One region of the Streptomyces sp. NPDC056883 genome, then DNA from elsewhere that is predicted to be linked to it. Evidence: predicted binding sites of a transcription regulator. Region 1 holds the regulator's gene; the other holds the start of a gene.
The links. Region 1 encodes HspR, which represses chaperone genes until heat shock. Its sites were predicted from a motif close to TTGAGNNNNNNNNNCTCAA; they were not measured.
Positions count from the first base shown of each region.

Region 1 (6,015 bases):
CGCAGCAGATGAGCGCCTTCATCCTGCAGAAGCTGAAGCGCGACGCCGAGGCCTACCTGGGTGAGAAGGTCACGGACGCGGTCATCACCGTCCCGGCCTACTTCAACGACTCCGAGCGTCAGGCGACGAAGGAGGCCGGCGAGATCGCGGGCCTGAACGTCCTGCGCATCGTCAACGAGCCGACGGCCGCCGCCCTGGCCTACGGTCTCGACAAGGACGACCAGACCATTCTCGTCTTCGACCTCGGTGGCGGCACCTTCGACGTGTCCCTCCTGGAGATCGGCGACGGCGTCGTCGAGGTGAAGGCCACCAACGGTGACAACCACCTCGGTGGCGACGACTGGGACCAGCGCGTCGTCGACTACCTGGTGAAGCAGTTCCAGAACGGTCACGGCGTCGACCTGGCCAAGGACAAGATGGCGCTCCAGCGCCTGCGCGAGGCCGCCGAGAAGGCGAAGATCGAGCTGTCCTCCTCCACGGAGACCTCGATCAACCTGCCCTACATCACGGCTTCCGCCGAGGGCCCGCTGCACCTGGACGAGAAGCTCACGCGCTCCCAGTTCCAGCAGCTGACCGCGGACCTGCTCGACCGCTGCAAGACCCCGTTCCACAACGTCATCAAGGACGCGGGCATCAACCTGTCCGAGATCGACCACGTGGTCCTGGTCGGCGGCTCCACCCGCATGCCGGCCGTCGCCGAGCTCGTCAAGGAGCTCACCGGCGGTCAGGACGCCAACAAGGGCGTCAACCCGGACGAGGTCGTCGCCATCGGCGCGACCCTCCAGGCGGGCGTTCTCAAGGGTGAGGTCAAGGACGTCCTGCTCCTCGACGTGACCCCGCTGTCCCTGGGTATCGAAACCAAGGGCGGCATCATGACCAAGCTCATCGAGCGCAACACCACGATCCCGACCAAGCGGTCCGAGATCTTCACGACGGCCGAGGACAACCAGCCGTCCGTGCAGATCCAGGTCTACCAGGGCGAGCGCGAGATCGCGGCGTACAACAAGAAGCTCGGCATGTTCGAGCTGACCGGCCTGCCGCCGGCCCCGCGTGGCGTCCCGCAGATCGAGGTCTCCTTCGACATCGACGCGAACGGCATCATGCACGTCACTGCCAAGGACCTGGGCACTGGCAAGGAGCAGAAGATGACCGTCACCGGCGGCTCTTCGCTCGGCAAGGACGAGGTCGACCGCATGCGCCAGGAGGCGGAGCAGTACGCGGACGAGGACCTGCGCCGCAAGGAAGCGGCCGAGTCCCGCAACCAGGGCGAGAGCCTCGTGTACCAGACGGAGAAGTTCGTCAAGGACAACGAGGACAAGGTTCCGGCCGACGTCAAGGACGAGGTCGAGGCTTCCATCGCCGAGCTGAAGGAAAAGCTCAAGGGCGAGGACGCTGCCGAGATCCGCACCGCGACCGAGAAGCTCGGTGCCGTCAGCCAGAAGCTCGGCCAGGCGATCTACGCCGACGCCCAGGCCGCCCAGGGTGCCGCCGGCGCCGAGGGTGCCCAGCAGGCCGCCGACGCCAACGACGACGTCGTCGACGCCGAGATCGTCGACGACGAGAAGCCGAAGGGTGGCGCTGCCTGATGTCGGAGGAGACCCCGGGCTTCGACGAGAAGCCCGAAGTCCCCGCCGACGGCACGCCTGACGACGCCGCCGAGCCGAAGGCCGCAGCTTCCTCCAAGGAGGAGGCCGCGGCCCCGGCCGGGGACTCCGCAGCAGCACAGTCCGGCCAGGAGACCGCCCTCCTGGCCCAGCTGGACCAGGCCCGTACCGCGCTCGGCGAGCGCACCGCGGACCTCCAGCGGCTCCAGGCGGAGTACCAGAACTACCGCCGCCGGGTGGAGCGGGACCGCATCGCCGTCAAGGAGATCGCGGTCGCGTCCCTCCTGACGGAGCTGCTCCCGACCCTGGACGACATCGGCCGGGCGCGGGAACATGGCGAGCTGGTCGGCGGCTTCAAGTCGGTGGCCGAATCGCTGGAGACCGCCGCGGCCAAGATGGGCTTGCAGCAGTTCGGCAAGGAGGGCGAGCCCTTCGACCCGACGATCCACGAGGCCCTGATGCACTCGTACGCGCCGGACGTCACCGAGGACACCTGCGTGGCGATCTTGCAGCCGGGCTACCGGATCGGCGAGCGTACGATCCGTCCCGCGCGGGTCGCGGTGGCCGAGCCCCAGCCGGGCGCGGCCCCGAAGTCCGAGGCGGCGGAGGCCGACTCTCCGTCGGACCCGTCCGACAAGGACGCGGATGCAGCCGACAACGGCTGAGGTTGAACAAGTAGAGGCACGAGAGGAGGGACACCGGGGATGAGCACGAAGGACTTCGTCGAGAAGGACTACTACAAGGTCCTCGGTGTCCCGAAGGACGCCACCGAGGCCGAGATCAAGAAGGCGTACCGGAAGCTCGCCCGCGAGTTCCACCCGGACGCCAACAAGGGCGACGCCTCGGCCGAGGAGCGCTTCAAGGAGATCTCCGAGGCGAACGACATCCTCGGTGACGCCAAGAAGCGCAAGGAGTACGACGAGGCCCGCGCCCTGTTCGGGAACGGTGGCTTCCGCCCCGGTCCCGGCGGGGGCGGCGGCTCGTTCAACTTCGACCTCGGCGACCTCTTCGGAGGCCAGCAGCAGGGCGGCGCGGGCGGCGGTTTCGGCGGAGGCGGTCTGGGCGACGTCTTCGGCGGCCTGTTCAACCGCGGCGGCGCCGGCGCAGGTGCGGGGACCCGTACCCAGCCGCGCCGCGGCCAGGACATCGAGTCGGAGGTCACCCTCTCCTTCACGGAGGCGGTGGACGGGGCCACGGTCCCGCTCCGGATGTCCTCGCAGGCGCCCTGCAAGGCCTGTTCGGGCACCGGCGACAAGAACGGCACGCCCCGCGTGTGCCCGACCTGCGTCGGCACCGGCCAGGTGTCCCGCGGCAGCGGCGGCGGCTTCTCGCTGACCGACCCCTGCGCGGACTGCAAGGGCCGCGGCCTCATCGCCGAGACCCCCTGCGACATCTGCAAGGGCAGCGGGCGGGCCCGCAGTTCCCGGACCATGCAGGTCCGGATCCCGGCGGGAGTCTCCGACTCCCAGCGGATCCGGCTGCGCGGCAAGGGAGCTCCGGGCGAGCGCGGCGGCCCGGCCGGTGACCTGTACGTGGTCGTGCACGTGGACGCGCACCCGGTCTTCGGCCGCAAGGACGACAACCTCACGGTGACCGTTCCGGTGACCTTCGCGGAGGCGGCGCTCGGAGCCGACATCAAGGTCCCGACCTTGAACGGCCCCTCGGTGACGCTGAAGCTGCCGCCGGGCACCCCGGGCGGCCGCACGATGCGGGCGCGCGGCAAGGGGGCGGTCCGCAAGGACGGCACCCGCGGCGACCTGCTCGTGACGGTGGAGGTCGCCGTCCCGACCGAGCTGAACGACAAGGCCCGCGAGGCCATGGAGCTGTACCGCGAGGCGACGGAGTCCGAGGACCCGCGCTCCGCGCTGTTCGAGTCCGCGAAGGGAGCATGACATGGACGGCCGCCGTAGGAGCCAGTACCAGCTCACCGATGAGACCCCGGTCTACGTGATCTCGGTGGCCGCCCAGCTCTCGGGCCTGCATCCGCAGACCCTGCGCCAGTACGACCGTCTCGGCCTGGTCTCCCCGGGCCGTACGGCCGGGCGCGGCCGGCGCTACTCGGCCCGTGACATCGAACTGCTCCGCACGGTGCAGGCGCTGTCCCAGGAAGAGGGCATCAACCTGGCCGGCATCAAGCGGATCATCGAGCTGGAGAACCAGGTCGCCGCGCTCCAGCAGCGCGTGGCCGAGCTCTCGAGCGCCGTCGACGGCGCCGCAGCGGTGCTCCAGCAGCGCGAGGCCCAAGTGCACGCCTCGTACCGGCGCGACCTGGTCCCGTACCAGCCTCCGCAGCCGGGCAGTGCCCTGGTCGTCTGGCGGCCGGCGCCCAAGCGCCCGATGGACTGAGCGCGCCCGTACGGACGCGAAGCGAAGGCCCCGCCCGGTTTCACCGGGCGGGGCCTTCTGCATCCGTCACGGCGCCCTGAGGGCCTCTGAGGGCCCCTGAGTGACGGCTCTCAGAGCCGGCGCTCCGGGTCCTCCAGCATCCCCGACCGGGCGATGAGGAACCCGAGCTGCGCCCGGCTGCCGCTGCCCAGGGAGGCCGCCAGCTTGGCGATGTGGGCGCGGCAGGTCCGTACGTTCATCCCCAGCCGGCGCGCGATGGCCTCGTCCACGTGTCCCTCGATGAGGAGCTGGGCGATGGAGCGCTGCACGCCGGAGATGCCGCCGGGGGTGTGCTGGTACGTCACCTCCGCCGACAGCGGCACGGCACGGTGCCACAGCTGCTCGAAGACCTTGATGAGGTAGTCGACCAGCCCGGGGTGGCGCAGTTCCAGGGCCGTTCTTCGGTCGTCGCTCGTGGGGATGAAGGCCACCGTGCGGTCGAAGATCATGAGACGCTCCATGAGCTCTTCGAGCGTGCGGATCTCGACCTCCCCCGCGGAGATCCGGTCCACGTAGGCGAGCGTGCCCTGACTGTGCCGCACGGTGTGCTGGTAGAGCGTCCTTATGCGCACCCCGCGGTTGACGAGGGGAGCGGCGCGCTCCAGCGCCTCCGTGAGCACCGATGTGGACCGTGCGCCGCCCGGCTGTACCGTCAGCACCTCGGTCCGGCACTCCGCGGTGGCCTGGTCGAGGGCGGTGTGGATCTGGTCGAAGCCCTCCAGCACGGTGATGGCGTGGGTGTTCGCGGGGCTCTGGGCGCTGATGGTCAGAAACGGCTCGAATGCGTCGGTGAGATCTATGGTGTCCCGGCGCCGGTCCTGAATCTCCCGTTCGAGCGGATGGAGCCGCTGGGCGAGCGCGACGGACGGGGGAACCGCGCGGAGCTGGTTCGCGTCATCGGGGTCGGGCCTCAGGAGAGCGAATTCGAGCAGGCAGGGGGCGTTCTCGACCTCGCCGCGGGTCACCCGGCCGGTGCTCAGCGCCGCCGTGTAGAGACGCGTCCCCTCGGCGCACATGGACGTGACGGGGTGGGGATGTGTCGGCTTTGTGTTGTTTCTGGGCAAATCTCCACCCCCCAGGGTCCTGAACATGCAAGAACATGATGCATCGTCCCTGTGGCAGCGACGTGCCCGAATAAGCCATCGTCTGACACGCGGGGGAGAAGATTTCCATCAAGTGAGGACGAAGCCGACCATGTACAAGAGAATGCTTCGCTCGGTACTTGCCATTGGGTTCTCCGCCGCCGCGGTCATTGGGGCAGTCAACGCCTTCGGTGGGGACGTGGGGGGTACCGACGCGCCCGCCGTGTCGATAGGCAAGCCCGACCTGGGCTGGGACTCGACGCCCAACGACTTGGGCTGGGACTCGGCCACCGCGTCGACCAACGACCTCGGCTGGGACTGATGACGCCCGACGATCACGGCTTCCGCCGTGAAATGGCATCGGCCTACCGCTCCGGCTGGCAGTTCATCGATCTCACCAGCGCCATTCCTTACGTCGGTGACTCGCTGAAGGTCACCTTGTTCGGCCAGCCGATCATCGTGGTGCGGGAAGAGGACGAGGACGTCCGCGCCTACCGCTGTCTGCGCCGCCCCCGAGGCGCACCGCAGCCCGTCCGCTGCGAGATCCGGTACGGCATGGTCTTCGTCAATCTGGACCAGCGTGATCACCAACTTTTCGAGCCCGAATCCGCCGCCACCCCCCGCAGTGCCTGAAGCGATTCCCCTGTCGTCGCAGATCGCTCAGGCACTACCCCCCACACAGCGACGCCATCGTGGACCTGACCACGATGGCGTCGCTGTGATGTCCGTGTCCAGTGGTTGAACCGGACATCGTTCAACCGGACATCGTCGAAGCGGGTACGCCCGGCCGCGCGCGTTACGCGCGCCCCATGGCCCGGTCCAGGCTGATCTCCACGACCACCCGGTCCGGGTTCGGCGAGGGCATCCGCCCGTACCGCTCCGCGTAGCGCCGGACCGCCTCCGCGACCGAGGCCTCGTCGTCACGGACCACCGCGCGGCCCTCC
Region 1 covers NZ_JBHUBS010000009.1:313,553-319,567, reverse strand. Annotated here, with positions in the region: gene dnaK (molecular chaperone DnaK) at 1-1,586, shown strand, start outside; gene grpE (nucleotide exchange factor GrpE) at 1,586-2,269, shown strand; gene dnaJ (molecular chaperone DnaJ) at 2,309-3,496, shown strand; gene ACFRU2_RS23570 (heat shock protein transcriptional repressor HspR) at 3,498-3,950, shown strand; gene ACFRU2_RS23565 (helix-turn-helix transcriptional regulator) at 4,061-5,080, opposite strand; gene ACFRU2_RS23560 (hypothetical protein) at 5,271-5,393, shown strand; gene ACFRU2_RS23555 ((2Fe-2S)-binding protein) at 5,393-5,704, shown strand; gene ACFRU2_RS23550 (pyridoxamine 5'-phosphate oxidase family protein) at 5,868-6,015, opposite strand, start outside.

Region 2 (6,015 bases), on a different contig from region 1:
AGTCCTGCTCGCGGTCTCGCTGGTGCACCCCTGGTACGTCGACCGGTACGTCCTCTACGCCCTCGCCGGCTTCGCCCTCCTCGCGGGGGCGCGGCTCGCCACGGCGCGGGGGTGGTGGGTGTGGCCGCTGGTCGGGGTCCTGCTCGTCCCCGTGGGGCTCTGGTCCGCGTGGCTGCGTACTCCCGAGAGCCGCAAGGACGACGCGCGGGCCGTGGCGGCGGCCGTACGCGAACTCGCGCGCCCGGGCGACGCGGTGCTGTTCCTCCCTTCGCGGCGGCGCGAATGGCTGCTGTCCTCGCCGGAGGCCTACGGCTCCCTGCGCGACCTCGCCCTGTCCCGCACCCCGGCGGCTTCGCGGAGCCTCCAGGGCGTGGAGCGGACTCCGGAGGAGATCCGGGCGGCCCTGCTGGACCCGGCCGTCGACCGGGTGATCGCCCTGCTGGACCCGGTGGGGCAGCCGCTGGACGGCTATCCGGCCGAGGCGGTGAAACGCCAGACGCTGGTCTCCCACTTCGACCTGTGCTCCGTGACGGACGTACGCGGCGCCCGCGTGGCCCTCTTCGCCCGTCCGGGCGCCTGTCCGTAGGTCGCGGTGGGGTCGAGGGTTGAGGAGGGTGCCTCCCTCGGACGTGGTCGCAGGGGAGAGGATGGGCCGCGGGGCGCCCACCGTGCCGGGGCCCGTTGGATTCTGTCGGAGGTGCCGTATGGACGCAGACGCAGCTCGCCCCCACTCCCTCGTGCCGCCCGGTCCGCTCGTCGGCGGGGACTGGCTCGCGGAGCGGCTCGGTGCGCCCGGACTCGTCGTCTTCGACGCCTCCGTCGGGGCGCACCGCGACACGGACCGGCGGATCTCGGGAGCCCGTCCCTTCGACCTCGACGGCGCGCTGTCCGACCACACCGCCGCCGCCCCGCACACCATGCCCGGCCCCGCCGCCTTCGCCGAGGCGATGCGCGCCCTGGGCGTGGACGACGGCAGCACGGTCGTCGTGTACGACGGCGCCGGCATCTACTCCAGCGCCCGCGCCTGGTGGATGCTGCGCAGCATGGGCTTCGACCGGGTCGCCGTCCTCGACGGCGGGCTGCCCGCGTGGGTCGCCGCCGGGCGGCCGGTGGAGGAGCGCCGGCCGGGCTACGAGGGCCCGCGCGGCTCCTTCACGGCCCGGCCCCGCGCCGGACTGCTGGTGGACGCCGGCACCGTCTCGGCGGCCCTGGCCGATCCGGCCGCCGCCGTGCTCGACGCCCGGACCCGCGAACGCTTCGCCGGGACCGCCCCCGAACCCCGCCCGGGCCTGCGCGGGGGCCACATGCCGGGCGCCGTCAGCCTCCCCTTCGGCGAACTGCAGCGCCCCGACGGCCTGATGCGCCCCGCCACGGAGCTCCGCGCGGCCTTCGGGGCGGCGGCGGGAGAGCGGGAGCGGCTGTACTTCAGCTGCGGATCGGGGGTCACCGCCTGCGTGCTCGCCCTCGGCGCCGACCTCGCCGGGTACCAGGACCTCGCGGTGTACGACGGCTCCTGGAGCGAGTGGGGCGTGCCGTCCCCGGACCGGCCGGTCGTGCAGGGGGGTTAACCCCACCCCGGATCCGGGCACGTGCACCATGCCCCCGCGGCCGCCGCGCGGGCACGATCGACACCATGACCACGAAGACGCGCCCCCGCGGCACCAAGGCCACCGTCACCCTCACCGCCACGGCACTCGCCGCCGGCCTGCTGCTCACCGGCTGCTCCTTCGGCTCGCTCGTCTCCCGCGGCGGACCGGAGAAGACGGGGAGCGCGGACGCCACGGTGGCCGAGGCCGTCACCGCGGTCGAGGTGGCGGACTCCGGGAGCGGATCCATCGAGGTGGTCGTCGGATCAGGCCCCGGCGTCGTCGTCGGCCGCACCGTCCACTACCACGGCGACACCGTCCCCGAGCCCGCCCAGCGGCTCTCCGGCGGAGTGCTGACCCTCACCAACGGAGAGTGCTCCGGCCGCTGTTCCGTCGACTACCGGCTGGAGGTACCGGCCTCCGCCACGGTCCGGGCCAAGAGCAGCAGCGGCCGCGTCGCCGTGTCGGGGGTGGCCGCCGCCGACGTCGTGACGTCCTCGGGCGGGGTGCGCGTGGAGCGGATCGCCGGCGCGCTGGAGGTCGGCACCGCCTCCGGCCCGGTCCGGGCGGACCGGATCGCCGGCCCGCTGAAGGTCCGTACGTCCTCGGGCTCGATCACCGCCGGGGAACTGTCCGGAACGGGCGCTGACGCCCGCTCCGACTCCGGCGACGTCCGTCTCGCCTTCACGACGGCCCCGGCCTCGATCGCCGTGCGGACCAGCTCGGGCGAGGCGAAGCTGAAGGTCCCCGCGGCCCCGTACGCACTCGACGTCGCCACCGACTCCGGCGCACGCGACATCACCCTCCCCGCGACCCCCTCGGCCGCCGCCCGCCTCGCGGTGACGACCTCCTCGGGCGACATCCACATCTCGGCGGCCTGAGCCACCCCTTGCCCTCGCCCTCGTCCGCACCCGTGGTGACCTGTGTCTTTCCGGTTGTGTCACCGCCTGGGCGGGATGCGCCCGACCCTGTTCGCCCCGGGCGAACGGGCGTTGGGGAACATCGGGACCCTCACGTGCATTGAGTCGGCATAGCTCAACTTCACTGCCGGAGGGAACATCATGGCTTCGACGTCCGTAACGCTCACCCTGCCCGTGCTGCCGCTCGACGACGAGGTCGTGCTGCCCGGGATGGTCGTTCCGCTGGACCTGTCCGACGCCGAGGTGAGGGGTGCCGTCGAGGCCGCGCAGGCGGCTGCCGCAGGTGGCAAGCCGAAGGTGCTGCTCGTGCCCCGGGTCGACGGGACGTACACCGGCACCGGGGTGCTCGGCACCGTGGAGCAGGTGGGGCGGCTGTCCGACGGGGATCCCGGGGCGCTGATCCGCGGGCGCGGCCGGGTCCGCATCGGGGCCGGGACGACCGGGCCCGGGGCCGCGCTCTGGGTCGAGGGGGAGACGGTGGACGAGGCCGTCCCCGATCCGCTGCCCGGGGCCGTCGCCGAGCTCGTCAAGGAGTACAAGGCGCTCGCCACGAGCTGGCTCAAGAAGCGCGGGGCCTGGCAGGTCGTGGACCGGGTGCAGCAGATCGAGGGGGTCGGGGCCCTCGCGGACAACTCCGGCTACTCCCCGTTCCTGACCGTCGAACAGAAGGTGGAGCTGCTGGAGACGGCCGACCCCGTCGCCCGGCTGCGGCTCGCCGTCAAGGCCCTCAGCGACCACCTCGCCGAGCAGGACGTCGCCGAGTCCATCGCCAAGGACGTCCAGGACGGCGTCGACAAGGTCCAGCGCGAGTTCCTGCTCAAGCGGCAGCTCGACGCCGTGCGCAAGGAACTGCGCGAGCTCAGCGGGGAGAAGGAGGGCGAGGAGTCCGACGACTACCGGGCCCGCGTCGAGGCCGCCGACCTGCCCGAGAAGGTACGGGAGGCCGCGCTCAAGGAAGTCGACAAGCTGGAGCGCTCCAGCGACCAGTCCCCGGAGGGGTCCTGGATCCGCACCTGGCTGGACACCGTGCTCGAACTGCCCTGGAACGAGCGGACCGAGGACGAGTACGACATCCGGGGAGCCCGCGCCGTCCTGGACGCCGAGCACGCCGGACTGAGCGACGTGAAGGACCGGATCACCGAGTACCTGGCGGTGCGCAAGCGCCGCTCCGAGCGCGGGATGGGCGTCGTCGGCGGGCGCAGGGGCGGGGCCGTGCTGGCGCTCGTGGGCCCTCCCGGCGTCGGAAAGACCTCCCTCGGCGAGTCCGTGGCCCACGCCATGGGGCGCAAGTTCGTCCGCGTGGCCCTCGGCGGAGTCCGCGACGAGGCCGAGATCCGCGGACACCGGCGTACGTACGTGGGCGCGCTGCCCGGCCGGATCGTACGGGCGATCAAGGAAGCCGGGTCCATGAACCCGGTCGTCCTGCTCGACGAGATCGACAAGGTCGGCTCCGACTTCCGGGGAGACCCGGCGGCGGCCCTGCTCGAAGTCCTCGACCCCGCCCAGAACCACACCTTCCGGGACCACTACCTGGAGGTGGAACTGGACCTGAGCGACGTCGTGTTCCTGGCCACCGCCAACGTCCTGGAAGCCATCCCCGAGGCCCTCGCCGACCGCATGGAACTGGTCCGCCTCGACGGCTACACCGAGGACGAGAAGGTCGTCATCGCCCGCGACCACCTGCTGCCCCGGCAGCTGGAGCGCGCCGGCCTGGCCGAGGAGGAAGTGGTCCTGGAGGAGGACGCGCTGCGCAAGCTGGCGGGGGAGTACACCCGCGAGGCGGGCGTGCGCACCCTGGAGCGTTCCCTCGCCCGGCTGCTGCGCAAGGTGGCCTCCCAGCACGAGCTGGGGGAGCGGGAGCTGCCGTTGCGGATCGGCGCCGACGACCTGCGCGCACTCATCGGGCGGCCGCACCACGTACCGGAGTCCGCGCAGGACCCGGCCGAGCGGCGCACCGCGGTACCGGGCGTGGCCACCGGCCTCGCCGTGACCGGGGCGGGCGGCGACGTCCTGTTCGTCGAGGCCTCGCTGGCCGATCCCGAGACGGGCGCGGCCGGGCTCACCCTGACGGGCCAGCTCGGTGACGTGATGAAGGAGTCGGCGCAGATCGCGCTCAGCTTCCTGCGCTCCCACGGCGCCGAGCTGGAACTCCCGGTCGCCGACCTGAAGGACCGGGGCGTGCACATCCACTTCCCGGCGGGCGCGGTGCCCAAGGACGGTCCGAGCGCGGGCATCACGATGACGACGGCGCTGGCCTCGCTGCTGTCGGGCCGGCAGGTCCGCACGGACGTGGCCATGACCGGCGAGGTCTCGCTGACCGGGCGGGTGCTGCCGATCGGCGGGGTCAAGCAGAAGCTGCTGGCCGCGCACCGGGCCGGGCTGACCACCGTCATCATCCCGAAGCGGAACGAGGCCGACCTGGACGACGTTCCCGCCGAGGTGCTGGCAGGGCTGTCGGTGCACCCGGTGACGGACGTACGGCAGGTCCTGGAGCTGGCCCTGGCCGCGGACGAGGTCGCGGTGGCCGCGGTGGCGTGATCCGGGCGGCCGGTCAGCCGGTCGGCCGGTCGGCCGGTCGGGCCGAGGGCCCGGGGTTCCCCGCTCCGGCGGGGCCCCGGGCTCCCGGCGTACCCGCTGCGAAATACTGGTGGCCCACACACCAGCGAAGGAGCGGGCCGTGCACGGGACCGAAGACCAGGAGTTCCTTGCCCTGGAGCGGGAGCTGTCCGTCTTCCTCCGACGGGCCCGCGCCTCCTCCGGGGAGATGGCGCGCGAGCTGCACCCCGAGCTGGAACCGGCCGCGTACGGGCTCCTCGTACGGCTGGAAGCCGCCGGGCGGCAGCGGGCGACCGAGCTCGCCGCGTACTTCGGGGTCGGCAAGGCCACCATGAGCCGGCAGCTGCGGGCCCTGGAGGTGCTGGGGCTGCTGGCCCGCGAGCCGGATCCGGCGGACGGGCGGGCCTTCCTGGTCGGGCTCACGGAGGAGGGCCGGGAACGCTTCCTGCGGGTCCGGGGCGCCCGGCGCGAGCAGTACATGCGCAAGCTCGCGGACTGGGACCGCGGAGAAGTGGCGGAACTGGCCAGGCTCCTGAACCAGTTGAACGCGGGCGGGGAGTAACACCAGAGCTCGGGCGCGGGCTCGGGCTCGGGTGCGGGCCGCCCGTGCCCCTACAGCTCCACGTAAGCCGCCGACGCGTCGTCGTGGCGCTTGTCGCGGCGGTGCGCCCGGCCCGGGTCCGATTCCAGCGCGCGCACCCGGTCGATCAGCGACTGCGCGCCCTCCTTGTGCAGCACCGCCAGGCATTCGGCCCAGTCGCCCTCCCCGAACGTGTCCGTCCACCGGCTGGCCCCGTCCGTGAGCGCCGCCACCGCCCGTACCTCCGCGCGCGGCGTCCGCCCGGTCACCGCCCGGGCCGCCACCTCCGGGTCGGCGGCGGCGGTGAAGAAACCGCCCTCCGCGTTGCGCAGCTCGTCGGCCGAGGCCTCCGTGCGCAGCCGCTCGCGCGGGA
Region 2 covers NZ_JBHUBS010000003.1:444,519-450,533, forward strand. Annotated here, with positions in the region: gene ACFRU2_RS11045 (hypothetical protein) at 1-586, shown strand, start outside; gene ACFRU2_RS11050 (sulfurtransferase) at 705-1,568, shown strand; gene ACFRU2_RS11055 (DUF4097 family beta strand repeat-containing protein) at 1,634-2,467, shown strand; gene lon (endopeptidase La) at 2,648-5,044, shown strand; gene ACFRU2_RS11065 (MarR family winged helix-turn-helix transcriptional regulator) at 5,184-5,624, shown strand; gene ACFRU2_RS11070 (hypothetical protein) at 5,675-6,015, opposite strand, start outside.
Region 2: lon (endopeptidase La) is a predicted target of HspR. The motif match lies at 2,607-2,625, and genes of this name have one in related genera.